One region of the Faecalitalea cylindroides genome, then DNA from elsewhere that is predicted to be linked to it. Evidence: a T-box and tRNA genes for the amino acid it is inferred to sense, from the RefSeq annotation. Region 1 holds a T-box; the other holds one or more tRNA genes.
The links. The T-box of region 1 lies ahead of thrS (threonine--tRNA ligase). A T-box ahead of a tRNA ligase gene usually reads a tRNA of that ligase, here a tRNA-Thr.
Positions count from the first base shown of each region.

Region 2: it has a tRNA-Thr gene. The T-box ahead of thrS (threonine--tRNA ligase) is inferred to sense a tRNA for this amino acid. The anticodon was not compared.

Region 1 covers NZ_JAQLXG010000010.1:31,181-46,505, reverse strand. Annotated here, with positions in the region: gene PND65_RS06590 (septation ring formation regulator EzrA) at 1-482, opposite strand, end outside; gene rpsD (30S ribosomal protein S4) at 761-1,369, shown strand; gene PND65_RS06580 (single-stranded DNA-binding protein) at 1,479-1,799, opposite strand; gene yfmH (EF-P 5-aminopentanol modification-associated protein YfmH) at 1,959-3,227, opposite strand; gene PND65_RS06570 (M16 family metallopeptidase) at 3,229-4,419, opposite strand; gene PND65_RS06565 (NlpC/P60 family protein) at 4,512-5,741, opposite strand; gene PND65_RS06560 (hypothetical protein) at 5,966-6,523, opposite strand; gene PND65_RS06555 (tRNA (cytidine(34)-2'-O)-methyltransferase) at 6,501-7,022, opposite strand; gene rdgB (RdgB/HAM1 family non-canonical purine NTP pyrophosphatase) at 7,022-7,600, opposite strand; gene groL (chaperonin GroEL) at 7,662-9,275, opposite strand; gene PND65_RS06540 (GroES family chaperonin) at 9,290-9,550, opposite strand; gene PND65_RS06535 (DUF2500 family protein) at 9,639-9,920, opposite strand; gene PND65_RS06530 (DUF6773 family protein) at 9,917-10,354, opposite strand; gene PND65_RS06525 (helix-turn-helix transcriptional regulator) at 10,351-10,554, opposite strand; gene PND65_RS06520 (hypothetical protein) at 10,646-11,539, opposite strand; gene thrS (threonine--tRNA ligase) at 11,521-13,263, opposite strand; T-box leader at 13,306-13,510, opposite strand; gene PND65_RS06510 (M20 family metallopeptidase) at 13,567-14,736, opposite strand; gene PND65_RS06505 (transporter substrate-binding domain-containing protein) at 14,740-15,325, opposite strand, start outside.
Region 2 covers NZ_JAQLXG010000016.1:21,264-36,588, reverse strand. Annotated here, with positions in the region: gene trkA (Trk system potassium transporter TrkA) at 1-643, shown strand, start outside; gene PND65_RS08555 (TrkH family potassium uptake protein) at 627-2,123, shown strand; gene PND65_RS08550 (TetR/AcrR family transcriptional regulator) at 2,244-2,846, opposite strand; gene PND65_RS08545 (efflux RND transporter permease subunit) at 2,996-5,083, shown strand; gene PND65_RS08540 (hypothetical protein) at 5,076-7,388, shown strand; gene PND65_RS08535 (hypothetical protein) at 7,607-7,936, shown strand; gene PND65_RS08530 (ATP-binding protein) at 8,266-10,215, shown strand; gene PND65_RS08525 (response regulator transcription factor) at 10,208-10,903, shown strand; gene PND65_RS08520 (sensor histidine kinase) at 10,953-11,957, opposite strand; gene PND65_RS08515 (helix-turn-helix domain-containing protein) at 12,175-12,447, opposite strand; partial or broken gene PND65_RS08510 (response regulator transcription factor) at 12,526-12,759, opposite strand; tRNA gene PND65_RS08505 (tRNA-Thr) at 12,955-13,028, opposite strand; gene PND65_RS08500 (N-acetylmuramoyl-L-alanine amidase) at 13,134-13,838, shown strand; gene PND65_RS08495 (adenylate/guanylate cyclase domain-containing protein) at 14,097-14,771, opposite strand; gene PND65_RS08490 (hypothetical protein) at 14,996-15,325, opposite strand, start outside.

The sequences.
Region 1 (15,325 bases):
CGAACTTCCGTTTCTTTTTTCAAAATATGATCCAGAGATTGAGTTACAATTCGAATTCTTTCTTTTGTTTCATCAATCACTGTTTCTAATTCATCCATAGAACGCATTGCCTTTTTAATTCTATGTCCTGCTAGATAATCATCTGCTTCAGTAAACAATGTTTCACAATCAACCACACTGTCTACACATGTCTTATATTTTGGAGTTAAATTTTTAACACGTTCCATTATATCATCATTGACTCTTGCAAAAGCTGAAGCTTTATTGAACTTATATTGTAATGAATTGTTGCGAATTTCATTAACTTCCAGTTCTAGATCATTGATACGTTTGTTTGCCTTACGAGAACGAATTGTTCTTGTGATGATCCAAATCAAAATCAGTAATAATATGGCAATAGAAATATAAATTAACATTTCAGTTGATAAGTGCGATGTAACCACTGAAACGATTGAATTGAAAAAGTTAACAACGCTTTCCATAGTGCACCTCCCGCATACCGAGTCTATTATAGCAAAACTTATTCATTCTTGCACTAAAATTTAATTCAAGTTCTTGATTTTGCGTTTTTGCTCTGTTATGATACTAGAGCATAAATTGATAGCAGCATACAAAGCTATGGAAAATGCGTTACAAGCCACTAGGCGATACGAGTAAACAAAGAGCTGATTGTAAGAAAGTATCTTTTGTAACACAAGCTATAGTGATTTGTACTGTTATTGTTTTATGAAGCATAAAACAATAGGAGGAAAAGAATTTTATGTCAAGAAACACAGGAAGTACTTGGAAAAAGTCACGTCGTCTTGGTTTCTCAATCCTTGAAACAGGTGAAGAACTAACTCGTCGTAATTATGTTCCAGGACAGCATGGTAATGCACGTCGTGCAAAACTAACTAACTACGGTCTTCAGTTGCAGGAAAAACAACGTATCCGTCACACTTACCAGTTAAGTGAAAAACAGTTCTACAACACTTATATCAAAGCTAGCAAGCGTCCAGGACCTTCTGGCGACAACTTGTTAGTAATGTTAGAATCTCGTTTGGATAACCTTGTTTATCGCATGGGATTTGCCCGTACTCGTCGTGGAGCACGTCAGCTGGTGAACCATGGTCATATCTTAGTTAACGGAAAGAAAGTAGATATCCCAAGTTATCAGGTTAAACCTGGAACCGTTATCGAAGTTCGTGAACGCGATAAAAACATGTCAGTTGTTGCAGAAGCTTTAGAAGCTGCTACTACTCGAGTTGCATTCGTTGAAGTTGATGCAGAAAACAAAAAAGGAACTTATGTTCGTTATCCAGAACGTAACGAATTATTCACTGCTCAGCCAATCAATGAATTGTTGGTAGTTGAGTTCTATAACCGTTAATACTTGAATAAAATCACAAAGAAAGCTTGGATCAAACCAAGCTTTTTTTGTATGTCAAAATTAAAATAAAAAGTCTGTTTAAAACAGACTCTTTATCAAGATCCTATCGTTACTTCTTAAAGGCTTGAATAAAACCAACATTTTCCGCTATAAATGTATAAAATCGATAAGTTTTTTCGGATTTTTGGATCACTCTGGTTGCGATACGTCCTTTAACACTGATCCAAGCCCCTACTTCGGCAACATGGCAGATTGTTTCAGCTAATCCTCTCCAAACTTCAACCGTGATATAGTCGTTCTCAAATTCCCCTTCACTGTTGGAAAAGGGGCGGATCACCTTTAATTCAACTTCACACGTTTTCAATCCGGTGCTTGTTTCTTTTAAGACAGGAAGCCTTTCAATCTGACCTACTATACAAAACACATTCATATACTACCTCCGGTATGGTCGATAAACCATATTATCACCTGCCTTCAGCAGTATCTTATCGATTCTATTTTTCTATAACAAATCTCCTATCTTCTCTAAAATCTCATTTTAACCCTTATTTAGAGAAGTTTTTTTTACTCTAAATCACAAAGAATGAACTTATTTAGAGGATTTAGACTCATTTGGTAAGATTTCAATAATTGAACGATAAGAAAAATCCATATGGGAACACAAATCCTCAATCACACTTGGATCCATTTCTTTTACCAGTTCTAAAGATTTCAAATAATCGTAGTTTTCAAAATGCGCACGCATCATTTCAATCGCCAATGAATCAAAACTGTCCAAACTACGAATATTTTGTGAAATCAATTTTGTTGATAAAGCATGATAGATAGATGGATCAATTGGTTCTTTTATCTTTTTAACAAGCATATCAACAAGATCGATAAATTCCTGCACCTTATAGGTTTGAGCCACAAAAATAACATAGCCATGATCTACATTAAAATCACATTCCGCAAACGCTACCTGTGAAATGATCTGCTCATCCATCCAGGTTTGATATTCTGGGTTCAAAGGACCAAACAAAGAGTCCATTCGCATCTGCAAGGCAATATCCAAACGCATTGCATCCTTGATCGTATCCACAGGATTTAATTTATAGGCAACACAAACATATGGCATCGTGATATCCATGTATTCAATGCTCTCTTTTAAAACAACTTCTTTTGGCTCTTCTGGCATGATACGAGCAATATCTCCCTGAATCTTAGAAGCAACACCTTTTTGATGCTCAATAACAAAATCCATGATCTTATTGATATCTTTGCCTGTAACACCTACTAAAGTAAGTCTAGACGGATCATAATTCATTTGATAGAACTGAGTCAGTATTTCTGGGGTCATATTTGAAATATCGTCCTTGTTTCCAAGAATATCAATTTTCAAAGGATGCTTATGATAAAGTGCACGCCATGTATTCATCAAAAGTCTTTGTTCGGGATTTTGTTCATACATATTGTATTCACTAAGGATGATTCCTTTTTCCTTTTCAACACTTTGTTGATCAATATCTAAATTCTCAACAAAATCTAATAATAAAGCCAAAGGCTTTTCAATATCAGATGTAGTTTGAAAATAATAAGCAGTCTCTGTATATGAAGTAAAAGCATTTGTCTGTGCCTGCATCTTGGCAAAATCCTGGGTCACATCTCTTTGATTCAACCGAAACATCTGATGTTCTAAAAAATGAGCACAACCACTGGAATGTTTTACGATTTCATCCTGATTTTTTTGGACCACATCAAACCCACCGGCTGGTACACCTAACATAAAAAGCGATTTAACATAATCCGGCTTTTGAATCAAGATCACATGCAAAGAGTTATCTAAAGTTTTATTCAATATATTCATATTGTACTTCATACTATTCTACTTCCTTTACTATAACTGAAGAAATTTTCTTTAATTTTTTTGCAGCTGCAGATACATCTTCAAGACTAACTTTTTGTATATTCTTTATTTTCTTATCTCTATCTGTATCCCTTGACAATAAAACATCCATAAATCTTTGATCAATTTGTGAGAATGGATAATCTTGAGCAACGATCAATGAATCGATACAATCCTTTTTAGCCGTATTCAATAATTCCGGATCAAAATCAAGATCTATGATCCTTTGAATTTGCTGATTGATCAAATCAATAGCCTTTTCTATATTTTCTTTATTTGTACCCAAGGTGATGATCAATGCTCCATCAAACTGAATTAAATAAGAAGAAATGGAATAGCATAAGCTATGTTTCTCACGAACCTCTTCGAACAAAAGACTTGTTGGACTTTGCCCCAACAAAGAGTTCATTACAAACATTTTATAATAATCTTCAGACAGAATATCTGTACTTGTTGCATACACCAAGGCAATGCTGGACTGTGAGATATTCTTGTCGATAATTTCTTCCTGATAATCAAGTATCGGTAATAAACTACGTGTTGAATTTAACTTTGAACTAGAATCCATTCTTTCTAGATACGTTTTCATTTCTTCATCCAAACATCCACAAACAAATATATGCTTATCCGCCTTTAAATATGCACTGTACACATTCTGGATATCTTGAAGCGTTAATTGATCTAAATCATCCAGACTTCCTTGAATAGGTATGGAGATCTCATGATTTGTATTTAACGTCGTTAAACAAGTATATATAGCTAAACCATCTGGATCATCTAAAATACGTGTCAATTTATTTCTATATAAATATTTTGCTTCTTCAAAACTCGCTTCATCCAATACAGAATGAAATAATACTTGATCTGTAATTTCTTTAACTTTATGGATATAGTCTTCCTCTTCGATCCAATCCGAACGAATATATTGAATACGTGTTGTCAAGATAAGATCAGCCCCATAGGAACTCAATCCACAAGCCAGTTTCATTCCATAAGCTTCATTTAAATTTGAAATCAAAGCTTGTTTTGTCTTAAATAATTCTGTTTTGGTTTTCAACATATAAACCAGAATATTATATGCCGTTATTGTAGAGCGCTCTAAAGGAAGCTGTGTTCTTATCGCAACGCTCACATCACTAAATTTATTCGAAGAAATATAATTCATAAACTACCTCCGGCGAATATAACTATATTAAAAAATACGACCTGAATAATCAAGTCGTATACAAAAAAAGAGAAGATTTTCTCTTCTCTTTATTAACCTATGTGAACGTATCCAATCAATGCGTTACCGCAATTGACTGATGCTAATACGGTTTGGTTACCAAGCCATCCACCGTGGATTGCCTGTCCATTACCAACATAGATTGCAACATGTCCACTGTAGACAATAATGTCACCTGGAACAGGATTGCTAGTTAATGTACCTAAAGATAAATAGTCTTCAGGCCATCCGTGGAAATTGATACCAACTGCAGCTAAAGAGTTAGTAACTAACATTGTACAGTCCTGCGTTCTTCCTAATTGAGCGTATGCTGCACTTACAATAGCATCATTGCTTACATTAGGTGTTGATGGGACATTGCTTGAACCTGAGTTACCAGAACCAGCATTAGAGCTTGATCCTGAACCAGTTGATGGTGTTGATGGAGCTGTTGATCCACTATTAGAAGGTGTTGATGAACTTGTATCTTCTTGAACAGGCTGTGTATTGTCAGCTTGTTCAACGATCTCTTCAGCAACCCCGTCTTCACCGATCGTATAACCATCTTTTTCTGTATTAGTGATCATTTCACCATTTGCATCAAAAGCGTATTTCTTTCCATCAATATCTTTGAATGTGTCTTTTACAAGATTACCATTTTCTTCATAATAGTATTTTTTACCATCTTTTTCGACCCATCCAGTTTTGAATGTTCCATCTTCCTGTAAGTAATAAGTCTGACCATCGATATCAACCTGACCTGTGCACATCTTTCCATCTGTACCCATGTAGTATTTGTTACCGTCAACTTCTAGCCAACCAGTAACTAGGTTTCCATCTTCGTCAAAATAGTACTTAGCTCCTTGATCTTCGACCCAATTTCCTGTGATCTTGAATCCCTTCTCGTCATAGTAAGATTTTCCATCTTCTGACCAGCCATGTTGAAGAGTACCTTCACTCTGGAAGTTGTAAGTAGTACCCTGAATGTTTGTTTTACCTGTTGCAGCTGTTCCATCTTCTTCGAAATAGTAAGTTTCGTTAGAAATTTCTTGCCATCCGAATTGCATCTCACCAGCGTTATTGAAGTAGTATAACTCATCTTCAATTTCTGTTAAACCAGTTGCAGTCTGATGATTGGATTCCAGAATATAATATCTGTCGGCTCCTTCACCATGCCATCCTGGTTTAGTTTCGTATGCGTAAACTGTAGAAAGAACTGGTCCGCAAGCACAGAAACATAAGGCTACAGCCAATAATTTACTGTGTTTTTCGATAAAATTCACTTCTATCACCTCTCATACAACACCAACAATTTAACATGATTACCCATTTCAAACAAATTTTGAAAAAAATATTTATCAAAAATTAATTGTTAATTTTGTTTAAAAATTTATAATTCTCCTTTATATAAAGGACTTTCAAACAAATTATGTAAAATTATGTGAATTTGACTAAAATTATCAAATCATTTTTGATATATACATCTGTTCACGATTTAAAAACAAAATTATTCAAATAGTCGAATATACTCAAAAACATAACCTACGATTCGATATATCAGATATACGATAATTACACATTCAAAACCAAGGATAATCATGGATAATATATGTAAAATACTTACTAATTCATCAATAGATGAAACTTGAAATCCGTAAAACAAGCTTCCCTCTACTACAGCAAACATCAATATATAAAGAACAATCAAAAAGATCCAACTCTTTTTTTGTCTAGATTTCATGAACAAAATAACCGTAAAGAAGACAGCCAGAATATCAATGATTCTCACATTATTGACTACAGCATTCAAAATTGATATAAGCGATACACTATTACTTGAAATCATGTCTAATACTATTTCAATTAACAAAGCATGAGAATACTGACTTAAATTTTCATAAAATGAAAACAAGGTGTCATAATTGCTTACACGAGCTAAATCAAACATGAATACCCCTTGCCAGATATTCTGCCATGTCCAATACACTAAAACTAAAATTGCAACAAAGCATGATCTTTTAGGATAGGTATCAAACAAACGATCAATCCACTGATAGATCTTCAAGCCAATGATCTCCCTTTAATTGCTCACTGGTGGCAAGCCCAGGATAATTTTGTTGACGTAAAACCTCATAAACGATGATTGCTGCACAATTGGATAAATTTAAACTTCTTGCACTGGCAACCATTGGAAGTCGCATACAACTGTCTAAGTGATCTTTTAAGATTTTTTTATCGACACCTGTACTCTCTTTTCCTAAGACTAAATACACATCTTTTGAAGTATCGCTAAAATCAAATTCACTTGGTGCCTTATGTCCATATCGAGTCATAAAATAATATTTATCGCTTGGATTCTCTTTTACAAACTCTTCCCAGTTTTTATGAATATGAATATCCGCATCTTTTATATAATCCATTCCGCTTCTTCGTAAATGCTTTTCATCCAATGAAAATCCAAGTGGTTCGATCAAATGAAGACGAGATCCTGTCGCCATACATGTGCGAATGATATTTCCTGTATTCTGTGGTATTTCCGGTTCATATAATACAACGTGTAACATTATTTATTTCTCCAATCTTTTAAAAATTTCTCTAAAGCACGAGATCTATGTGATACTTTGTTTTTCATCTCACTTGAAACATTCGCTAAAGTCGTACCATACTCAGGATAATAGAAGATTGGATCATATCCAAATCCGTTGCTCCCAAGGATCTTATCGTTGATTTGCCCTTCGACTTCACCACGATATGTATGGCCTTTGCCATTTTCATCAATATAGGCAATTACACATACGAAACGAGCAGTTCTAGTCTTACCTTCAACATTTTTAATGATTTGAGCATTCTTGACATCATAGCTTGTATCTTCGCCCATCCAGCGTGCTGAATATACACCCGGTGCCTTATCCATGGCGTCCACTTCAAGTCCAGAATCATCACTGATAACTGGCTGGTGTAAAACATCATATAAACTGCGAGCTTTAATCAAGGCGTTTTCTTCGAATGTCTTACCATTCTCAACAATTTCAACCTCCTGATCAAGATCTTTTAAACAACATACTTGTACATCTTCGCCAAGCATTTTCTGAAATTCTTCAACTTTGTGCGCATTTGAAGTTGCGATCCATATTTTTTTCATTTTTATCACCGGTACTTATTATAAAAAGAAAAAAAGTCCAATTCAATGGACTTTTTTAATTCTAGTACATTCCCTGAGGCATTGGAGCTTCTTTTTCAGGTTCTGGAATTGAAGCAACCCCAGCTTCTGTTGTAATGAATAAAGCAGAAATACTTGCGGCATTCATTAATGCATTACGAGTTACTTTTGTTGGATCAATGATACCTTCTTTTAACATGTCGACCCATTCACCATGTTTTGCATCAAATCCGATATTTTCATCTGCACCCTTCTGGATCTCTACGATTTCTTCACTGTTATATCCAGCATTATCGGCAATTTGAGAGATTGGTGTCAACAATGCATCAAATACAACTTTGATACCTTTTTGTACATCAACAACATCTGATTTGATCTCATCTTTCAATGCTACATAAGCATTTACTAAACAAGCTCCACCACCGATAACGATACCTTCGCTTACAGCAGCACGAGTAGAGTTCAATGCATCTTCAATACGAAGTTTCTTTTCTTTCAATTCACTTTCAGTAGCTGCACCAACTTTAATGATCGCAACACCATTTGATAATTTACCTAAACGTTCAGCCATGCGTTTCTTATCATATTCACTTGTTGTGTTTTCCATCTGTGCTTCGATTTCTGCAATACGAGCCTGCACATCTTCAGTCGATCCAGCACCACCGATCATTGTTGTGTTATCTTTTGTAACGACGATCTTCTTAACTGTACCTAAATCACTCAACTGCATATCTTTCAGTTCCATCTGAAGATCTTTAGAATAGAATGTTGCACCAGTTAAAATAGCAATATCCTGTAACATTTCTTTCTGATTATCTCCAAATCCAGGAGCTTTTGTGGCAACAACATTGAATGTTCCACGTAATTTATTCAATGCTAAAGTAGAAACAACTTCATTTTCAAGATCATCAGCAATGATCAGCAAAGCACGATTTGCTTGAACAAGCTGTTCTAGTAATGGAAGAATTTCCTGGATATTTGAGATCTTCTGATCTGTAACCAATACATATGCATTTTCCATAACTGCTTCCATCTTTTCACGGTCGCTTACCATATATGGAGAAATGTATCCTTTGTCATACTGCATACCTTCGCTGATTTCAAGTTCTGTTTCAAAACCGTTGGATTCATCAGTCGAGATAACACCATCACGTCCTACTTTTTCCATTGCACGAGCGATGATTTCACCGATTTCTTCAGATCCTGCAGAAATTGTAGCTACATTGGCAATATCCTGATTGCTTTCAACTTTTTTCGAATTTTTCAAGATATAATCACTGATTGCCTTAGCAGCTTTTTCAATACCTTCACGCATCAAAACTGGATTTGCTCCACGATCTACTGCACGCAATCCATTTTCAATCATGCTTTGAGCAAGGATCGTTGCTGTCGTTGTACCATCACCTGCTGTATCATTTGTCTTGTTAGCTACTTCATATACTAACTTTGCCCCCATATTCTCGAATTTGTCTTCCAATTCGATTTCTTTGGCAATACTTACACCATCATTTGTGATAAGTGGTGAACCATATTCCTTTTCAAGGACCACGTTGCGTCCTTTAGGGCCTAAAGTAACACGTACGGCATCTGCCAATGTGTTTACTCCTTTTAACATTGCTTCACGAGCATCTTTTGAAAAACGCACTTCTTTAGCCATAAAAATGTACCTCCTTATTTGCTTACTGCAATAATATCTTCATCTTTGATCACGATATATTCTTCGTCATCTACTTTGATCGTTGTTCCTGAGTATTCTTTATATAATACTTTATCATTTAAAGCATATTCACAATCTTTAACACCTGAACCGATTGCAGCAACAACGGCCAATTTAGATTTTTCTTTACCGCTTGTCAAAATAATTCCACTAGCGGTTGTCTTTTCTTCCTTTTCTCTTTTTAACAAAACATAATCATGTAATGGTTGTAACATAATATTCCTCCTTTAGCACTCTTTTAAATCAACTGCTAAGAATATTATACACGCTTTTAGCAGTTATGCAATAGGTTTGCTAAAAAATTTATACACCTTTTTTACTTTGCTGGATCCAGTTTTCAAAAGAAATCAATTCATAGCCTTGATAAATCAACCTCCCTTCCCATCCTACTTCAACAACATTATATTCAAAGGCACTTACTTCTAAAGAAACAGTCGATTTATCTTCTTTTAAAAACACCAATTCATAAACTTTCTGTGGTTCAAAGATATTTCCAGGCATAGGATAATAGTCACTGCATTTCTTTTCAATCAACTTGGCATTACAGTTTGTGATTTCATGTCTATTTATAGTATAGCGTTTCATTCTTCATCACCATCTTCTAAATGATCTACTCTTTTTACATAAATTCGATTTACGCCTGTTAAAATTAAATACATTAAAATCGTAACGATCAAAAATATCATCAATAGATATCCAACATGCAATCTATTTAACAAATACAGTTTATACCCAAATATAAAAGCTCCAACAATTCCCACAAAGATAGATACCACAATACTTTTCTTTTGATTTACATCCTGATATGACCATATCCCCTCTTTAAAACAAACAATAATGAAATAAATGGAAACAATCACAAGCAAAACTATTGGTAAGATAACTTCTTGGATGTCTTTAAAATCGTTCAAAAAAGCTTGAACCACAATTACGAATACTAAGCCATAAAACATCAAATAAAAACCCTTTTCTTCAATTTTAAGAAGTTTTAACCTTTTCATTTCATCTAACTTTTTCATTCGTCTTCCTCCCAGAACAAATCATCCAATGTTTTGTCTAATGCTCTACAGATAGCACGACATAACTTGATCGTCGGATTATATTCTCCTTTCTCGATCATATTGATCGTTTGTCTAGAAACATCCACTGCTTCAGCTAATTCTTTTTGTGTCATATCTTTTGAAGCTCTGGCAGCTTTCATTGCTAGATTTTTTGACATCCCCTCACCTCAATTACACAATAAATTATAATTTACTTTATGTCAATTATATTTTACTTTTAAAATATAGAAAAAGAGCGATTTCTCGCTCTTACTTGATCAATCCTTCTGGAAGTTCAATATTAAATAGATTTAAGAATTCTTCAATTTGATCTTTTACATCACTTGCTGCTTCATAGCGAATATTCTGTTTAGAATATGTATTAACCGCAATTTCAGCATTTGGAACGCCAAGCTTATCAACACCAACTTTATCAATAATTTCTTTCATTTCATCTTCGCTTAATTCTGTATCTTGCAACAGTTCTAAAGCATAATCAACATTAGCATCCGCTCTTACAAACAACGAAGCTTGTGGATACCCATCTTCGTCACTATCCGTTTTTTCTTTCCAAAGTGCTTGAAGATCTTCAAGAACAGATAACTCTTTTCCTTGTTCTTTAGCCTTGGCAATCGTTGCAGCGGCAACAGGCTGCGCCAATAAGGCAACTTCAGACTGCCCAGTCAACAAAGCCTGCTGAGCTTCTTGAACACTGGCATAATATGTAACATTCATATTAGCTGTATCCATTACATACTGGAAAACCAATTGAGGAACCGCTTTTTCGCCAAAAGCTGCAATAGATGCACTTGTTAGATCAGAACCTTCTGGTCCAACCAAATATAGATTTCCCCAGGTCAATACCGCTTCAAGATTAAAAGCTTCTGCCTGCGAATACAATTTAGCACCTAAATTTGTTGGTGCTACGATGATATCATATTCACTATCTTTTTTAGATAATTCTGCAGTTAGTACATCTGTACCTTCTACTGTTTCAATGTCTACATTTTCATTTTCATACAAAGATAATAATGATAAGGCAGGTGCCCCTGTAGGTGAAAGGATCTTAATTGGTTCTTGTGGTTCATTACTAGAAGAACAAGCAACCAATGATACCGATAAAACTAAAGATAAAGCCAAAGATATTATTTTTCTAACAGACATTTTTCTTCTACCTCTTTAACAAATTTTTCTAAGGCTTCATTTAGTGCCATTGTCTTACTTTCTTTTTTACCACTCTGACGAATCGTAACTGTTTCGTTTTCGGCTTCACCATCACCAACTACGATCTGATACGGTACTTTAGACATCTGTGCTTCACGTACACGATATCCCAGCTTTTCATTTCTATCATCTAGTTCCACACGCATACCGGCATCCTGCAACGCTTTTACAACCTTCTGTGCGTATTCTAGATGTTTTTCCTGATGAACTGGAATTACGACAAATTGTCTTGGAGCCAGCCACAATGGGAAATGACCTGCAAAATGTTCGATCAAGATACCAATGAAACGTTCGATAGAACCATAGATAACACGGTGTAACATAACCGGTGTTTTCTTAGAACCATCTTTGTCAACATATGTACAGCTAAAGCGTTCTGGCAAGTTCATATCCAACTGAATTGTTCCACACTGCCATACACGACCTAAACTGTCTTTGATATGAATATCCAATTTAGGACCATAGAATGCTCCATCTCCCGGGTTCACTTTATATTCTTTTCCGGCATGGATACATGCATTTGCCAATGCCTCTTCGCTCTTTTGCCAAATTTCTTCAGAACCAATATATCCACTCTCTGGACGTGTAGAAAGCTCAATATTGTAAGGAAGACCAAATACAGAATAAATTCGATCGATCAATCCCAATACATTTTTAACTTCGCTCTCAATTTGGTCTGGAGTAACAAACAAATGCGCATCATCTTGAGTAAATGTACGAACTCTAAATAAACCATTTAAAGCACCACTTGCTTCATGACGATGTACCTGGCCTAATTCTCCGATACGATATGGGAGTTCTTTGTATGAATGCAAAGTACTGTTGTATACCAATAAAGCGCCTGGACAATTCATTGGTTTGATCGCAAATTCACGATCATCTACCATAGTTGTATACATGTTTTCTTTATAGTGTTCCCAATGTCCACTTGTTTCCCATAACTCTTTAGACATCATGATAGGTGTCTTGATGAACTGATAGCCAGCCTTTGTATGTTCTTCATACCAGAACTGTTCCAAGATATTACGCAAGATCATACCATTTGGCAAGAAAATAGGCATACCGGGAGCATATTCACTGACTGTAAATAATCCCATTTCTTTACCAATCTTTTTATGATCGCGTTTCTTTGCCTCTTCTAATAAAGCTAAATGTTCTTCCAATTCTTCAGCTGTTGGAAAACATACTCCATAAATACGCTGCAATACTTTATTATTGGCATCCCCTTTCCAATAGGCACCAGAATGCTTCAATAATTTAAAGTTTTTACATTGTTTAACTGTTTCCACATGAGGTCCACGACATAAATCAATGAATTCACCTTGTTGATAACAAGTAATTGTTCCATCTTCAAGATCCTGGATCAAATCAATCTTATATGGATCATCTTTAAACATTTCCAAAGCTTCAGCTTTAGTAATTTCTTTACGTACGATACGTTTACCATCTTTGGCAATCTTCTTCATTTCTTTTTCGATCTTAGGTAGATCTTCGTCTTTGATAACTTCATCTCCTAGATCCATGTCATAATAGAAACCTTCGCTGACAACAGGTCCGACCCAGAATTTTGCCTGAGGATATAATCTTTTTACGGCCTGTGCCATCATGTGTGCACATGAATGATTCAATACATTTAATTCAGCATTTTCTTTAATGTCGATCATCTTAATTCTCCTCCTATTTCCATATAAAAAGCGACAGTCATCTCAAAGGACGTCTGTCGCACGCGGTACCACCTTTGTTCATACAATAATTGTATGCACCTCATTTTCTTTTAACGCAAGAGTACGGCACACTTTTTCAAGGGCAATTCAAAGGGAGTAAACACATGTTTTGTCAAAAAGTTTTCACCAACCACTTTTCTCTCTACATCCAAGATTCATGCATTCATGTCCTTATCACTATTGTTGATTCGATTATAAAACGGCTATGAATAAATGTCAAAACTTTTGAACACAAAGACTTCTTTAACCATGAACAGATTGATTAAACTCTTCTTTTACTTGTTTTAGTTTATTTGGATTTTCCAATAACTCCAAAGCAACCAAAGCAATTGCCTGACTTGCCTTGATTAAACCATTTTTCCCATCTTCAGATATCGTAGCCGCTGCCATTTCTTTAGAATGACCTAAAACATCATCTGAAGCAATTTTGATATTTCCCTGGATCGTAGGACATTTATAACTAGCTGCTCCAACATCTGTACTTCCTTTAGCTTCTTCATCCACTGGATCTACATTCGGCAGTCCAAGTTCATGATATGTATTAGTTAACATCTCTGCCAATGTGTAATTGACAAGCGTATCTTCATAAGGACATTCATAAACAGAAGTTTTTAAGGTTGTATTGGTTGCCTGACATGCACCTTTAGCGCAATTAATAGCTTTTTCTGTTACTTCTTTGGCGTATTTCATTGTAGAAGCACGGAAATAATACTCTAAACTTGCATAAGCAGGAATCACATTGGCTGCAGTTCCTCCATCTTTAATTATGCCATGAATATAAGTACCTGGTTCAACAAATTGACGAAGCATATTAATTGAAACAAAAGTCATAACTGCTGCATCTAAAGCCGAAGCCCCTTGTTCTGGATGGCAGGCATGGGCGTTCTTTCCAAAGAACTCAAATTTGATTGGATTCAATGCCTGTGATTTTGAGCCTACACCATTTTTAGTACCTGGATGCACCATCAAGGCAACATCAATCGTATCAAAGACACCGGCATTGGCCATGGAAACCTTGCCGCCAAAATTTTCCTCAGCCGGTGTTCCAAGCACGATTACTTTTCCACCATATTGATCTACAACTTGTTTTAAAGCTTCTCCAGCAGCAATTCCAATTCCTGCGATCAAGTTGTGACCACATCCATGTCCGACTTCAGGTAAAGCATCGTATTCACACATAAAGGCAATAGTTGGACCTTCCTTCTTTGTATCATATGTTCCAATAAATCCGGTTGGTACAACATACCCTTTTTGTGTTTCAAAACCTGCATCTATCAAATAGTTTGTCAATAATTCCATTGTTTCAAACTCTTGATTTCCTATCTCTGGATTTTCATACATTGTTTTGACCAAAGCCATATAATCATCGGTTTTGGAAACAATGAAATCTAAGATCGTTTGTTTATTATCCATTGACTATTCCTCCACTTCAACAGCCTGTGCAGATAATTCTTTCGCTTCTGTCACCCATTTTTCCAAGTCACCATTTTCTTTAGCTTTCTCAATTACATCGTTACATAAATCGATCAATGACTGATATTCATCTCCTAATGGGAATCCAATAACATTTGTGGAATACATTGCATCCGGGTCTAAATCAAATCCATCTTTAGGAAGTAATGTTAAATCTGTAAATGTATCCAACATAGGTAAAGCAGAGTTTGAAGAAACAATGACTGCATCAATATCTCCAGCATCTAAAGCTAAAGCAGAAGCATCTGTTGTTCCATATTGTTTGATATTGGCTTCATCCGTCAACTTCATTGCCAATTCATACTGAATGGAACCGGATTGTGCCGCAATTGTTAGATTTGCTGCTTTAAATTCCTCTAAAGTTTTATATTTTTCGGCATTTTCTTTTGTGGTTAAGATTCCTTGATAATCCGCACTGTCTTCTCTTTGATACCCTTCAGAAAACTGCATCACTTGTTTTCTTTCTTCTGTCTGAGCAAAACCAGAAATCGCCATATCTACACTTCCTGATTGTACATTGGCTAATACA
Region 2 (15,325 bases), on a different contig from region 1:
GATAACTTTCTATCTAGTTCCAATGTTGTTAGAGTTAGGAATTGGTGTCAAGGTCATTGAAATGAAAAGGGATAGATGTCTGGAATTGGTTGAAAAATTCCCGGAAATTACAGTTATTCATGGAGATGGTACTGATCATGAACTATTGTTATCTGAATCATTAAGAGATATGGATGTATTTATTGCTTTGACAGATAATGATGAAGAAAATGTTATCATATCGATGTATGCTTCTAATCAGGGAGTAGGAAAAGTAATTCCAAAAGTAAATCGCGTATCTTTAGGATTTTTATTGGAAAAACTTGGTATTGAAAATGCAATCACACCAAAAAACTTGACCGCAAATCAGATTGTTTCTTATGTACGTGCGATGCAGAATACTCTTGGCAGCAATGTTGAATCATTGATCAAGATCGTGGATGATCAAGTTGAAGTCTTAGAGTTTAGGGTTCGCAGTAATTGTAAATTTATTGGAATTCCTTTAAAGGATTTGAATTTAAAAGAAGGGATTTTGATTAGTTATATTACCCATCGTGGAGTTTCTAGAATTGGTGTAGGTAGCTCTAGGGTTGCTTTAGGCGATACAGTGATTATTGTAAGTACACAACAAGGATTGAGGGATATCAATGATGTACTCGCTTAATAGAACTTTGCAGACATTTAACTGGCGGGTAATCTTTAATATCATTGGTCATGTATTGATGATTGAAGGGTGCTTGTTGTTGTTTCCGTTGATCGTTGATCTGATTTATTCACAACATGTATGGGATGCGTATCTAAAGACAATTGTTATTTGTTTAGTAATTGGTTTTCCTTTATCACGTATGAAAGAAAAACATAAGTCTTATTTTGCCAAAGATGGATTTGTAGCTGTTGGATTATCTTGGGCTATTCTTTCTTTTTTTGGGGGACTTCCTTTCTTTTTTACGCAGGAAATTCCAAGTTTAGTGGATTGTTTCTTTGAAACGGTTTCTGGATTTACAACCACTGGTTCAAGCATATTGACTGATGTAGAGGCTTTGAGTCAGGCTTCTTTATTGTGGAGAAGTTTTACGCATTGGGTAGGAGGAATGGGTGTACTTGTCTTTATTTTGGCTATTATTCCTCGTTCTAATGATCGTACTATGCATATCATGCGTGCAGAAGCTCCAGGTCCTGTCATAGGAAAGTTAGTGCCTCGTTTGAAAGATAGTGCTGCAATCTTATATAAAATTTATTTTGTTCTGACTATTATTATGATTTTATTCTTACTGGCTGGTGGAATGCCGTTATTTGATTCGCTTTGTACTGCTTTTGGGACAGCAGGAACAGGTGGCTTTTCCATCAAAAATGTGGGTATGGCTTATTATAATAGCGTATACTTGGAAATGGTTGTTACATTTTTCATGTTGTTGTTTGGAATAAACTTCAATTTGTTTTATTTTCTTCTTATTAAAAATGTAAAAGCAGTATGGAAAAATGAAGAATTACGAACATATTTGATTATCGTAGCTTTTTCAATTCTAATGATCATGTGCAATATTGTCCATTTATATGATAATTCCTGGTTTGAGGCATTTCGTTATGCTTCTTTCCAAGTCGCAAGTATTATATCTACTACAGGATTTTCTAGCACGGATTTTAATTTATGGCCACAGTTTTCAAAGATGGTATTGTTATTGTTAATGATAATTGGTGCTTGTGCGGGATCTACAGCTGGTGGTATCAAAGTGAGTCGTTTCTTGATTTTGTTAAAGAAGACTAAATTAGATATTCAAAAATTGCTTCATCCACAAAAAGTAGAAGCTATTACCATGGATCAAAAAATAGTTGATGAACAAGTCGTGCATCAGATACTCAGTTATTTTTTCTGTTTTATGTTGATATTAGGGTCTATATTGTTGATCGTATCTTTAGATGATTTTGATTTGGAGACAACGCTTTCGGCTTGTTTCACATGTATTGGTAATGTAGGACCTGGTTTAGGTATGGCTGGCCCTTTAAGTAATTTTTCGATGTTTTCTGATTTATCCAAGATTGTTTTATCATTTGCTATGTTGATTGGACGTTTGGAAATCTATCCAATCATTATATTTATCGTTCCTTTGTTTGCTACAAGAAAAACAAAAAGACATAGAGATTAAAAAAGCTCTACCAAAACTGGTAGAGTTTTTTTTATGAAAATAAATAATGTTTTTTGTAGAATATGCAGGAAATAACGTGTTTAAAAAAGTGATCATGATAGAACACCGTCATGGACCTGTTTAGTCTTTATAATTTTTGAGTATGGCCCGAATGACCTCGAATAAATAAGGTTTGTATTCCTGAAAAGGAAGCGGTTTTTGATACAGAATGGAGTTGTAACAAGTACTGCCTACAGTTTCTATGATAATGAATAAGATAATATCCGGTCTTTTAAAGGTATAGTCGCTTTTTTTGGCTAATAAAGTAAATTGTTGAAGCATACCGATTTCTTCATTATCCATGGTTGTCTGCAGTTGCTCATGAAAGATGCCCCAGGATAGATTTCGTTCAATAAATTTTAAAATAGCTGGATTATCTTCTAAGCTCAACAAAACCTGATTGATGATGAAAATGATCGCATCTTCAAAATTTTGAATATCATTTTTCTCCAGTTTTTCTCTGGCTTCCTGAAACAAACGAGCCGCTTCTTTTTGAATAAGTACGTCACGAATCTGGTATTTATCTTTAAAGTACAGATAAAAGGTTCCTTTTGCAACATTGGCTTTTTTTACGATATCCTGAACGGTTACGGAATGGATATCTTTTTTTGTGAACAGGTCAAAAGCGCTGTTTAAAAGCGCTGTTTCTTTATTTCTCTTATTTTCCAATACTTTGGATTTCATACTATCACCACTTATAGTATAGACAAAAATGTACGTTTGGTCAATTTTTATTTCTTAATATAAAGGTTATATTAAAAATTATTTTAAATAATTGACTAACAGTCATTTTTGTACTATACTCATGTCGATGTTGAGAAAGGATAGAGAATATGGATAGAATTTCTAAGTTTATTGTCAGATACAGAAACAAGATTTTACTTGTGGCTGTACTGCTCTTGATTCCCAGTGTGATCGGTTATTTCAATACGGGAATCAATTATGATATTCTTTCCTACCTGCCTAAAGAAGCGGAATCAATGAAAGGACAGGAAGTCCTGGATAAGGATTTTAATCTGGCTAGTGTAGGAATGATGGTAACCAATGATCTTTCGGACAAAGAGGTTGTTTCTTTAAAAGATAAGATTGAAAAGATCGACGGGGTCAAACAAGTTTTCTGGCGAGATGATGTTTTGGATATTACCTTTCCTAAGGAAATGATACCGGAGACTCTTCAAAAACAGTTGTACTCCAAAGATTCAACTTTAATGATCGTCACCTTTGAAGAAGATACCGCTTCTCCAAAAACAATGGATGCGATTGCGAAGATCAAAGAAGTGTCGAACAAGGATTGTTATTTAGGGGGAATGAGTGCTATTGCCGAAGATACCAAGGATCTGGCTAATTCAGAAACGGTTAAATATGCTTTGATTGCCGTTTTGTTAAGTCTGGTTGTGCTGTATTTAGGACTTGAATCTTCCGTAGCACCTTTGATCTTTATGTTGGGTATGGCTTTTCCCATCATCTATAACTTTGGAACCAACATCTTCTTAGGAAAGATTTCTTATATTACACAGGCTTTGGCGATGATCTTACAATTAGCGGTGACAATGGATTATTCGATTTTCCTTTTACATCGCTATCAGGAAGAAAAGAAAAAAGCAGAGAATACGACCAACGACATGGCCATGGTCAAGGCCATTCAGGCGACCTTTACTTCCATCACATCCAGTTCGGTGACAACGATCGCCGGCTTCTTAGCGCTTTGTTTCATGCAACTAAGACTGGGTGGCGATATTGGTATCGTGATGGCTAAAGGGGTTGTGCTGGGAGTCATTTGTACTATTTTTGTTCTACCTAGTCTATTGATGATCTTTGATCGCCAAATTGAAAAATATACACATAAAACATTGATTCATGAACTCAAAAAAGTACCTGGTTTTGTGGTTCGACATGCCAAGTTTTTGCTGTTGATCGGAATTTGTATCTTTATTCCTATGGGCTTTGCACAGGCCAATGTCAAGCAATACTATGATCTGACCAGTACATTGCCATCTGATCTTTCCAGTATGAAGGGAACGGAAGAACTAAAAGATAAATTTAATATGAATACGACTCACTTCATTTTGGTCAGTGATACATTACCAACAAAGGATATCCAGGAACTTTCTGGAAAGATTGAAAACATTGAGGGGATTGAAAATGTCTTGGCCTATGAAAATTTTGTCGGCGGTGGGGTTCCCGGCACATTTGAGCCGGAAGCCATTAAAGATATTTTTGAAAATGGCGGCTATAAACTGTTGATTGCCAACAGTGATTATCATGCGGCTACGGATGAAGAAAATAAGCAGTTGGACAAGATTCATGAAGTTTTGAGTCAATATGACAAAAAAGCGCTGATCACCGGTGAGGGCATGTTGTCAAAGGATTTGATTACCACGACCAACGAAGATTTTAAGGTCGTAAATGTATTATCGATTTTGGCAATTTTTGTGATCATCTTGATTACGTTTAAATCGATTGCGTTGCCGTTTATCTTAGTGCTGGCAATTGAATTGGCAATCACGATCAACATGGGTATTCCTTATCTGACACATACGACATTGCCATTTATTGCCGGCATTGTGATCGGTACGATTCAGTTAGGGGCCTGTGTGGATTATGCGATCTTGATGACAACGCGATTTAGAGAAGAACTCAGTTTAAATAAGAGCGGAAAAGAGGCCATACGAGTTGCGATTCAAAAGACATCTCCTTCGATCATTACCAGTGGCTGCTCCTTCTTTGCGGCTTGTATTGGAGTGTCTTTGATATCTCGTATGGATTTAATTTCCAGCCTTTGTGAGCTTTTGGCAAGAGGGGCCATCATTTCTGTCATCAGTATTATCTTCATCTTGCCAAGCATGCTTTTATTGGGACATAAGCTGATTGAAAAAACAACGAAAAAATGGCCGATAACTAAGGAGGATCAATATGAATAAAAATATTAAGGTAATGGGCAGTGTGATCTTAAGTGCCGTATTGGCACAATCTATGCTTCCACTTCCTATCTATGCATTAGAGGATGAAAATCCGACACAGAAAACAGAAACGGTCTATGCGGTTTTAAATGCCGATGGATCGATATCGGATACGATCGTATCCAGCTGGCTGCACGATGATGACGGCATCCATAACATCAAGGAAACGCTGGATGAAACCGATGTAGAAAATGTCAAAACTGATGAAGAACCCAAAGTAGATGGCAATGTCTATACCTGGAACAGCAAGCATAACGATATTTACTATCAGGGTAAGACAACAAAGCAGCTTCCCATTGAAGTAAAAATTACCTATGAGTTGGATGGACATCAATTGAGCGCAAAAGAAGTTGCAGGACAAAGCGGACATTTGAAGTTGACAATTCACTTTGAAAATCTTGAATCAAAAACGGTCTATGCGGATGGAAAAGCCATTACCGTACATCCCAGCTTTTTAGCCGGAGGTCTTTTGACTCTGAATGCAGATCATTATGAGAATGTATCTTGTTCCAATGGAAAAATCGTGAATGATGGTACAAATGAAGTGCTGGCCTTTGCGAATGTACCGGGATTGGCTGGTACTTTACAGGAAGCTGGATTAAATAAGATCATCGATCAGTTACATATCAGTGATGATACAGTGATTGAAACCGATGTAAAGGATTTTGATTTAGGATCGATCATGATCGCTATGACCAATGAAATCTCTTTAGATGAATTGGCTGGTCAATTATCCATTGGAGATCTGACAGGCGGTATCAATCAGCTGGTATCGGCTTCTGATCAGTTATTAGATGGTTCTAAACAGTTGTATGAAGGTACGACAGAATTAAAGGAAGGTGCTAAACCTTTAACGAGTGCTACACCACAGATCCAACAGTTGGCCGATGCATCAACACAATTACATACAGGCTCCAGTTTGTTGTTGGATGGAATCAAAGCATATACGCAGGGAGTGACACAGCTGGACAAGGGAAATCAAAAGTTAATAGCTATACCGGCCGCTATGCAGCAAACCGTACAGGGAAGTACATCTTTATCACAAGGGTCACAAAAGCTACAGGAAGGTCTAGCACAACTGGAAGAACAGGTGAATGGACTGGATAAAAATACTTTATCAAAGCTTACACAGGCGATGAATGCGACCAAACAAGAATTAACTACGTTACAAACACAGCTTTCTACTTCAAAAGAAGCTTTGACATCTTTAGAGAACAGTTTACAAACAGTTCATCAGGCTATGACTGGATTGGAAACTTTCCAGACACAATTTGAGGCTATTGTGGCTTCGGTAAATCAAACTGTGGAAAACGATCAAAGTAAGATTCAAAGTTTTAATGCCCAGTTAGAAAGTGCAAAACAGGCGCAGTTGCAGGCATTGCAGTCCTCCATTCAGGCGCTGCAAACCAGTAAATCTGCGATTTCTCAGGAGGATACGACAGGGGCCGCCTCTAAGATCGATGAACAGATTGCTGCTCTGCAGTCTCAATTACAAGTTGTTCAAAGTATTGATGTTCAGGGTTATACACTGGAAACGTTAGATACACAAAAAGCACAGATGCAGGCCCTGCTTTCTCAGACCAGGCAGTCTTTGGACGGTTTATCAAAGGTCATGGAAGGTACAAAATCAGATATGCAAAAGCTGCAGACATCTATGCAGACAGCTGCTCAGTCCATGGCTACCTTAGAACAAATTATGACAGGTGTTCATCAGAATATGAGCGATCAAGATTTTGTTCAACTCATCACAAAGCTGCAAGGTGGAGTAAGTCAGTTAAAAGCAGGTGCTGATCAGCTTCATACGGGTTCTGTAGCCCTGGAATCAGGACTTCAACAGCTTCAAAGTGAATCCAAAACAGCTGTTGATCAGTTAAATGCCGGTTCGCAACAAATCGTATCTAAAAATGAAGAATTGATCAGTGGTGCTTCCTTATTAGATGAAGGAACAGCGCAGTTGGAAGGACAAAAATCAAAATTAATGGAGATGAGCGATGGTCTTGTACAGCTACAAAATGCTTTTGATACATTAGAGAATGGAGCTAAGCAGCTTTATGACGGACAAAGTCAATTCAATGAGCAGGGTATGAATAAACTAAAAGAAACAGCGGATTTGACAACATCGGAGTTTAACACACTACAAACTGTGTTTGATCAAATCGATGCATTGAACAAGGAACATAAATCGTTTGCAGGTACACCGGATAATTCGGAAAATATTGTTCGATTTGTATTCCGAACGAAGGATATAGAATCGAAAGATGAATAAAAAAAGTGGGTCTAACAGTTGAGTAGTTTTTGAACTACTTTGGACTATTAGTCCCTTTTTATATGTGTATGAACCCTAAATAATAAAAATCCCCAGTTCATCTCTTGATGTGCTGGTTTTTTAACATTATAAAAACATCTTTTTTATTTGACGTGTATATTGTTTGTTTTAAACATTAAAAATCTTTTATATACTAAATAAAAGGATAGAATGAGGATATGAATAAAAATAGAAGTATTAGTTTGATATTATTAATTGCCGTTTATATTATTCTTTTTATTGCTGTTATTGCTTTATTACATGAGCGAAATTTGCAAATCAAGTTAATTCTATTAATTACAAGTTTAACTTTCATAGTTTTTTCTAAATTATTGAGATGTTCTGGAAAGGTAAATTGGCTTACAAGTTATGACAACGAAGAGTATAAAAATATGACCGAAAATACTCGTTTAGAAATAGCGTTAAAATATTCAAAAATAATTTCGATTCCTAATATTATTTTATGTTGCTATTTGTTTGTTATCGATGTGCACTTGGAAAATAGATAAATGACTAAATGATGTTTTTCGCAAAAAAAAGATAAAATAATCATGATAAGTAAATATATAAATGCTTTTTAAAGTAGCTGTTTTTTTGTGTTTTGGAAATATAATATTAACAGCATCTTAATATGAGAAGTGCCATAATATGAGCAGGGAGTGTAGCAATGAAAACTGTATTATTAGGCACATTAATCGTAGGATTTTTTATTATAGCTTACTATTCTGTTCGAAAAATCATTCGAGCTCTTGATTTGTTTTTGAAGATGCATAAATGATTTATTGAACAGAATGTGCGATAATGAGAATATATGTGAGTTTGAAAGGTGATTTTGTTTATGGATAAAAAAGAAATGAACGAACATATATTGGTATGTTTATCGCCATCTCCTTCCAATACTAAGATAATAGAGGCTGCCAGCAAAATGGTAGAAGCATTTAATGCAAACTTTACTGCCTTATATGTAAAGACAACTAAAGAACCGAGCAAGGAAGATAGGCAACGGTTAAACGATAATGTGAAGTTTGCTCAAGATCGTGGAGCAACGATTGAATCGGTTTTTGGAGATGATGTAGCATATCAAATCATAGAATATTCTCGTTTGTCTCATGTGACAAAAATCGTAGTGGGGAAAAGTCGTGTCAAAGGACTCTCTAATATCAAACCAACTTTGGTGGATAAATTGATAGCACAGGCTGGAAATGTGGATGTGTATATTATTCCCGATACAGAAGATACAAGGCCAGCCCCAAAAGAAAAAGAACCGATTGATTTAAATGCACTAAAAAAAGATTTATTAAAGAGTTTTGTGATTCTATCAATAACCACTTTAATTTCTTATCTATTTTTTGAAATTGGATTTGCAGACTCCAGCATTATGATGGTTTATATCCTCGGTGTCATGATTATTGCGATGATCACGCAAGGGAAAGCTTATTCATTGATTACTTCAGCTTTGATTGTTGTGATATTTAATTTTTTGTTTACTGAGCCTAGATTTACTTTGAAGGCGTATGCCAGCGAATATCCTGTGACTTTTTTAGTGATGTTTTTTGCGGCATTGATTACAGGAACTTTAGCGGGAAAGTTAAAAGACTTTGCTTCTGAATCGACACGCAATTCTTATCGTACCAAGATTTTGTTTGATACTAATCAACTTTTACAAAATTCAACGTCTAGCGAGGAAATTGTCACAATCATGGCAAAGCAAATTCAAAAATTGCTTTCTAAAAGTGTAATCGTGTATATAAAAGAAAATGGTAAGATCGATCGGCCATATGTTTTCATGTGCAATAAAGAAGATCCCTCTAAGTATTTGAATGACCATGAATTTAAGGTGGCACAATGGGTTTGTGAACATAATAAACAGGCGGGTGCATTTACGGTGCGGTTTACTGATTCATCTTGTCTGCATTTATCAATTCGTGTCAATCAACAGGGATATGGTGTTGTATCAATTCCAATTGATGAGCCTATCGAACCTTTTGAAAATAGTATATTGTTGTCAATTTTAGGAGAGAGCGCTTTAGCTATGGAAAATTATAGAAATATAAAGGATAAAGAAGAGTCAATTATTCTGGCTGAAAATGAAAGAACAAGGGCCAATATGCTTCGTTCTATTTCACATGATTTAAGAACACCATTAACATCAATTTTAGGAAATGCCAGCAATTTACTTTCTAATGCGCATCTTTTTGATGAAAAAACCAAGAGTCAAATATATTTAGATATTTATGATGAATCGTGGTGGTTGATTAACTTAGTGGAAAATCTTTTATCCGTCACTAAAATTGAAGATGGAGATATGCACCTTAATTTCTCATATGAATTGATCAATGAAATCGTGGAGGAAGCTTTAAAACATGTGGATCGTCATAAAATAGAACATAAGATTTCAATCCATAGTGAGGATGATTTAATGTTGGTAAAAGTGGATTCTCGATTAATGGTTCAAGTTTTTGTGAATTTAATAGATAATGCGATAAAATATACGCCAAAAGGATCGCATATAGATGTTTTTATTTTGAAAAAAGAAGAGGAAGTTTTAATACGTGTTCAAGACGATGGGCCAGGTATTAGTGATGAAGATAAAGAACATATTTTTGAGAGATATTATCAAAAAGCAAACACTTTGGCAGATTCTCGTCGCTCTTTAGGACTTGGATTGGCCTTATGCCGTTCGATCATCAATGCACATGGCCATGAAATAGTTGTTAAAGATAATGTTCCTCATGGAACGATATTTGAATTTACTTTGTCATCAAAGGAGGTTGTGCTGGATGCCTAATTGTTCAGTGTTAGTAGTAGAAGATGATAAATCAGTTCGTAATTTGATCGTTACGACCTTACAAGCTAATGATTATCCGTATACAAGTGCAGAGAATGGGAAAGAAGCTTTATCAAAAATTGAAACAGAACGACCAGATGTTCTTTTATTGGATCTAGGCTTACCTGATATCGATGGAATAGAGGTTATCAAAGAACTTCGTACTTGGTCGAATATGCCTATCATCGTAATCAGTGCTCGAAGTGAAGATAAAGATAAGATTCAAGCTCTTGATATGGGAGCGGATGATTATTTGACAAAACCTTTTTCTGTAGATGAATTGTTGGCAAGATTAAGAGTGACGCAAAGAAGACTGACTATGATTTCTTCTAATGTTTCTAATTCAGTATTTCATAATGGAAAATTAACGATTGATTATAGTGCAGGTTGTGCATTTGTTGATGAGCAACAACTTCATTTAACACCTATTGAATTTAAACTTTTATGTTTACTCTCAAAAAATGTTGGGAAAGTTTTGACACATACCTATTTGACCAAAGAAATCTGGGGAACTAGCTGGGAAACAGATATGGCAAGTCTTAGGGTCTTTATGGCAACGTTGCGCAAAAAACTTGAGGCAAAAGATAATAGTGCGCATTATATTCAGACTCATATTGGTGTAGGTTATCGAATGTTAAAAGTGGAATAAAAAAGGAGGATCATATATTTATGATCGCTCCAGGAGGTAGACACACAATTTATTTAGCAGGGATCCACAAAGAGAACGTGGTTCCCTTTTTCTGTTCACTGCTAACATCAATCTTGATCTTTAGATTTGATGCGATTTGATTTGCGATAGAAAGACCTAAACCATAACCTCCCTGGTATTTACGAGCTGGATCACAACGATAGAAACGGTCAAATATGTGTTTGATATTTTCTTTGTCGATATAACTTCCTTCATTGTGAATGATAATCAGAATTTGATTATCTTTTTTCTTTAAGGTGAAATGAATTTTTTTACCAGTCGGTGTGTATTTTGTGGCATTGTCTAAGAAAATAGAGATTAATTGTTTAAATTGATTTTCATTTCCTAAAGCTAGTTGATTCTCTTGAATATTGCTTTCTAAGATAATACCTTTTTCAAAGGCAATGGTTTCAAAAGATAGAACACAACTTAAAGCAATGTCACTGATGTTGCATATGGAGTTAAGTACATTCTCTTTTTGAGTATCGTTTTTAGCAAGAAACAGTAAATCTTCTACAAGTTTCTTCATTCGCAAAGCCTCGCTCTGGATCGATTGAAGAGATTGTTTAAGTTTTGATTCGTCCTGTTTTTTGGTAAGGGCAAGATCTGTATTTGCCAAAATAACGGTTAACGGGGTTTTGAGTTCATGAGAAGCATCTGCCAAGAACTGCTTTTGTTGCTGCCAGGATTGAGCTACAGGTCTTAAAGCCCAGTTTGCTAATAAAATTGTTAAGATCAAAAACGCTAATATTGAAAGAATGGCTACCAATATTGCAGTAACTAACATAGAGATAAAGTTGGACTTTGCAATAGATATATCCACAAAGGCATAAATATAACCATTATCTTTCACATCTTTTTTATAAGCCAAATTTTGTTCAAATAAGATACCTTGCGATTTATCTTGAATTGAATTAACAAGGTTTTGAGATGTTTCATCACTGATTTGATAATTTCTGGAATATAGCTCCAGAATTGCATTGGAATCATCAGTGATGATTGTAAATGAATTCATGTTTGGAGGGGGATCGTTGTCATTTTGCAAATTTTTTGTCGAGTAATCCAACTCAAGAGTAGGATGATCATCATATTTATACAATGCAAAATTTAAAGAGTTATTAATATCATTTTTAGTTCGTTGATAAGAGGCTAAACAAAGAAGGGTTATAACACATACAAGTATTAACGTAATAAAAGTCATCGTAATCAAAATGAATTTACGTTTGAGTTTCTTAAGCATCACTATACTCCAAATGATACCCTACTTTTCGAATGACTTTAATAGTAACCTTACTTTTTAAAAAGAGGAGTTTTTTTCGTAAAAAAGAAATATAGGCTTCAACATTGTTGTCAATTGCTTCACGGTCATTGCCCCAGACAGAGTTGATTAATTCTTCTTTGCTGGTGAGGATTTTAGGGTGATACATCAATAATTTCATGATTTCAAATTCTTTATAAGCTAAATGGATGCTTTTGCCATTGCATTCAAGCTCGCAGGTAGACAATGATAGAACTAAATCTCCAAATTCAATTTTTTCTATGATTACTTCGCCTTTACGTCTTGTCAATACGCGGATTCTCGCCAGCAATTCAGCAGGAGAAAAAGGTTTTGTCATATAGTCATCAGCTCCAACATTTAATCCTTTTACTTTATCTGGTATTTCATCCAATGCACTTAACATCAAAACGGGTATATCCATTTTCTGATTACGCAGTTCTTTAACGATATCAAAACCATTTAATCCAGGAAGCATGATATCCATAACGATAATGTCATATGGGTATTGTGTGGCATGTTGTAAACCGTCTTGGCCATTATAAACAGCTGTGGCTTGTCATTTCTCTTCTTCCATGATTCGGCATAAGGCCTGTGCTAAATTTTTTTCATCCTCAATAATTAGAACATTCATTTTGATCACCACAATTATTATATAAGATTTTAACACAATTAACTTTAATCTAGCTTAAAGAAAAAACTGTTAAGCAAGTGCCTAACAGTTGTGCTCAATAGATGGTGCCTGCACGCGGAATTGAACCACGAGTTCATCCTTACCATGGATGTGTATTACCATTATACTATGCAGGCGCTCATTAATTATGACATTGAATTTGAAAAAAGACAACTAGAAAATATCCTGCCTCCTTTAAGACTGATTTAAGGTTGATTCCATATAATAAAGTCGGTGATGAAATGAAAAAAATACAAATATTCTCAATTTCATTAGGATTTTTGATTGTGTTTCTTCTTGGGTTTGGTGCGAATGTCTTATTTTTTAACGATGATTCTATAGAAGTTTATGCCAATAATAATATGGAGACAATTGTAATCGATGCTGGTCATGGAGGATATGATGTAGGATGCATTGCCTTGGATGGAACGCAGGAAAAAGACATAACTTTAGACATTGCTTTATCCACTGGAGAATTGTTAGAAGAAGCAGGATATAACGTAGTATATACAAGAACGAGTGATAATGTATCTTGGCCAGAAGATAACAAAGAAGATCTTCAATCACGTATAGACATAGCAGAAGATGCAGATGCGAATTATTACATTTCAATTCACATAAATTCAAGTGATTATAATGATGGGGCTAGTGGTTATGAAACATATGTGGATTTTAATGATGATGAGATGGTTGAAATGGCAGAATCTATTCATGCGCAGTTGGAATTGTTAAATTATGCACAGGATAGAGGGGTGGTCGATACAAATGAAACTCCTCTTTATGTTGTCAGCAATAATTCAATTCCTGCTTTATTGTTAGAAGTTGGATTTATAACAGACACAAATGATTTCAATTATATGGTAAATAATGGCGATGATTTAGCACAAGCTATTGCCAATGGAATCATGAATTCGATTGAAGCAGAAGAAATCAGCGAAGAAGTGTAATGAAAAAAACTTAATATAAATAAAGCAGATGAGTTTGATAGTCATCTGCTTTTGTAATTTATGAGTTTAGGAATGAATAAAAAAACACTCCATTTTCGGAGTGTTAATTTGCAATGGCGCCTGAAACACAACGAACGATAGTATTTAGAGTAAATTGATGTACGCCGATAATAGCTATTTAAAAGGACTTTTTGAATTTCATTGTGCTTATAAATTGATACAGATTGATGCAAATCTGACTAAAAATGTGGTGAAAAACTAATCTTTCATTCCATCTAAAATCCATGAATTAAATTCAGTTTTAATAATATTAGCAGAGTAGTATGTTCCAAGTTGTTCATCGTAATGTTTATTGAACCATTCTTTTGGCTTGCTTTTTCTATTTTTTTCTTCCAAAAAAGAAATAAATTGATCATAACTTGATTTAGAGAAAATTAATGGAGCGATGCCATTTTTATTTCCAAAAGAAGAGAATTTGGAGGCTCGTGCTACCGCTTTTCCAATCCATACTTTACTATTAATCCCTTCGTCTTTTCTACCTGCTTTTATCACTAATTCTTTAGAGGTTGACATCCCAATACCTATCTTAATTTCTGGTAAATTTCTTCCTAGTAATAATTCATTGAGCATTTTCATAAAAGTGTTAATATAGAATGTTTTTTCAGCAAGTTCATATTCGTCTCTTTTCATTGGAGAAGTGTAAATTGCATACACACAATCTCCTCTAATTCCTATTTCTCTTAAATTATCGTTGTTACGTAAGATTTCAATAGTTTCTGAAGTAAAACTTTTTATCACTTTAGCAACTTTTTCTTTATCTTCATCACCAAATAATGCTGATGAATTGCGAATGTCTACAAAAATAGCGGTGACCCAACAATAGTAACCATTTGAAAAAGTAAAAGAATCATCATTTGGAAACCGATTTGTCAAGGGGAGATTACCCTGGAGTTATACATTTTTCTTTTTTGAGCTTCTGAGCCGTCGCCTTTCACCGCGGCCCTAAAATTTTGCATAAACACGACACAAGATCAGCAGCGTGTAAGCAATCAGAAAAAACTAAACCGCCTGTCCCTATGGCCGAGATAAGGGTCATTAGGACAGGCGGTTTTCTTTGCCTTAAATGATGACTGGTAAGATGTACATATTCCATGACGTTAGTCGGAACGGAAATAAGCCTGGTGGTGTACCATAACATCGTCTAGAATGCCTGAATCATCAAAACCAATCTTCCAGGAGGCCGGGTCAAGAGGGTCATCAATTTCGTAAGTCAAGCGATATCCACCATAGGTTGCCTCAAAGCTATCGTTCGGTTGGCCATACAGCTTTAAGACATCTTCTCTGGTTGACCATCCCAGCATCAACCCTCCGGGAAGGCGTAGTTCTGTACCGGAAAAGTCGTAGTTGCCATATATTACATGAATACCTCCCACCGTGCTCTCAGCGACAGGGATCGTGCTTTCGGTGGTGTTGAAGACACAGACGCT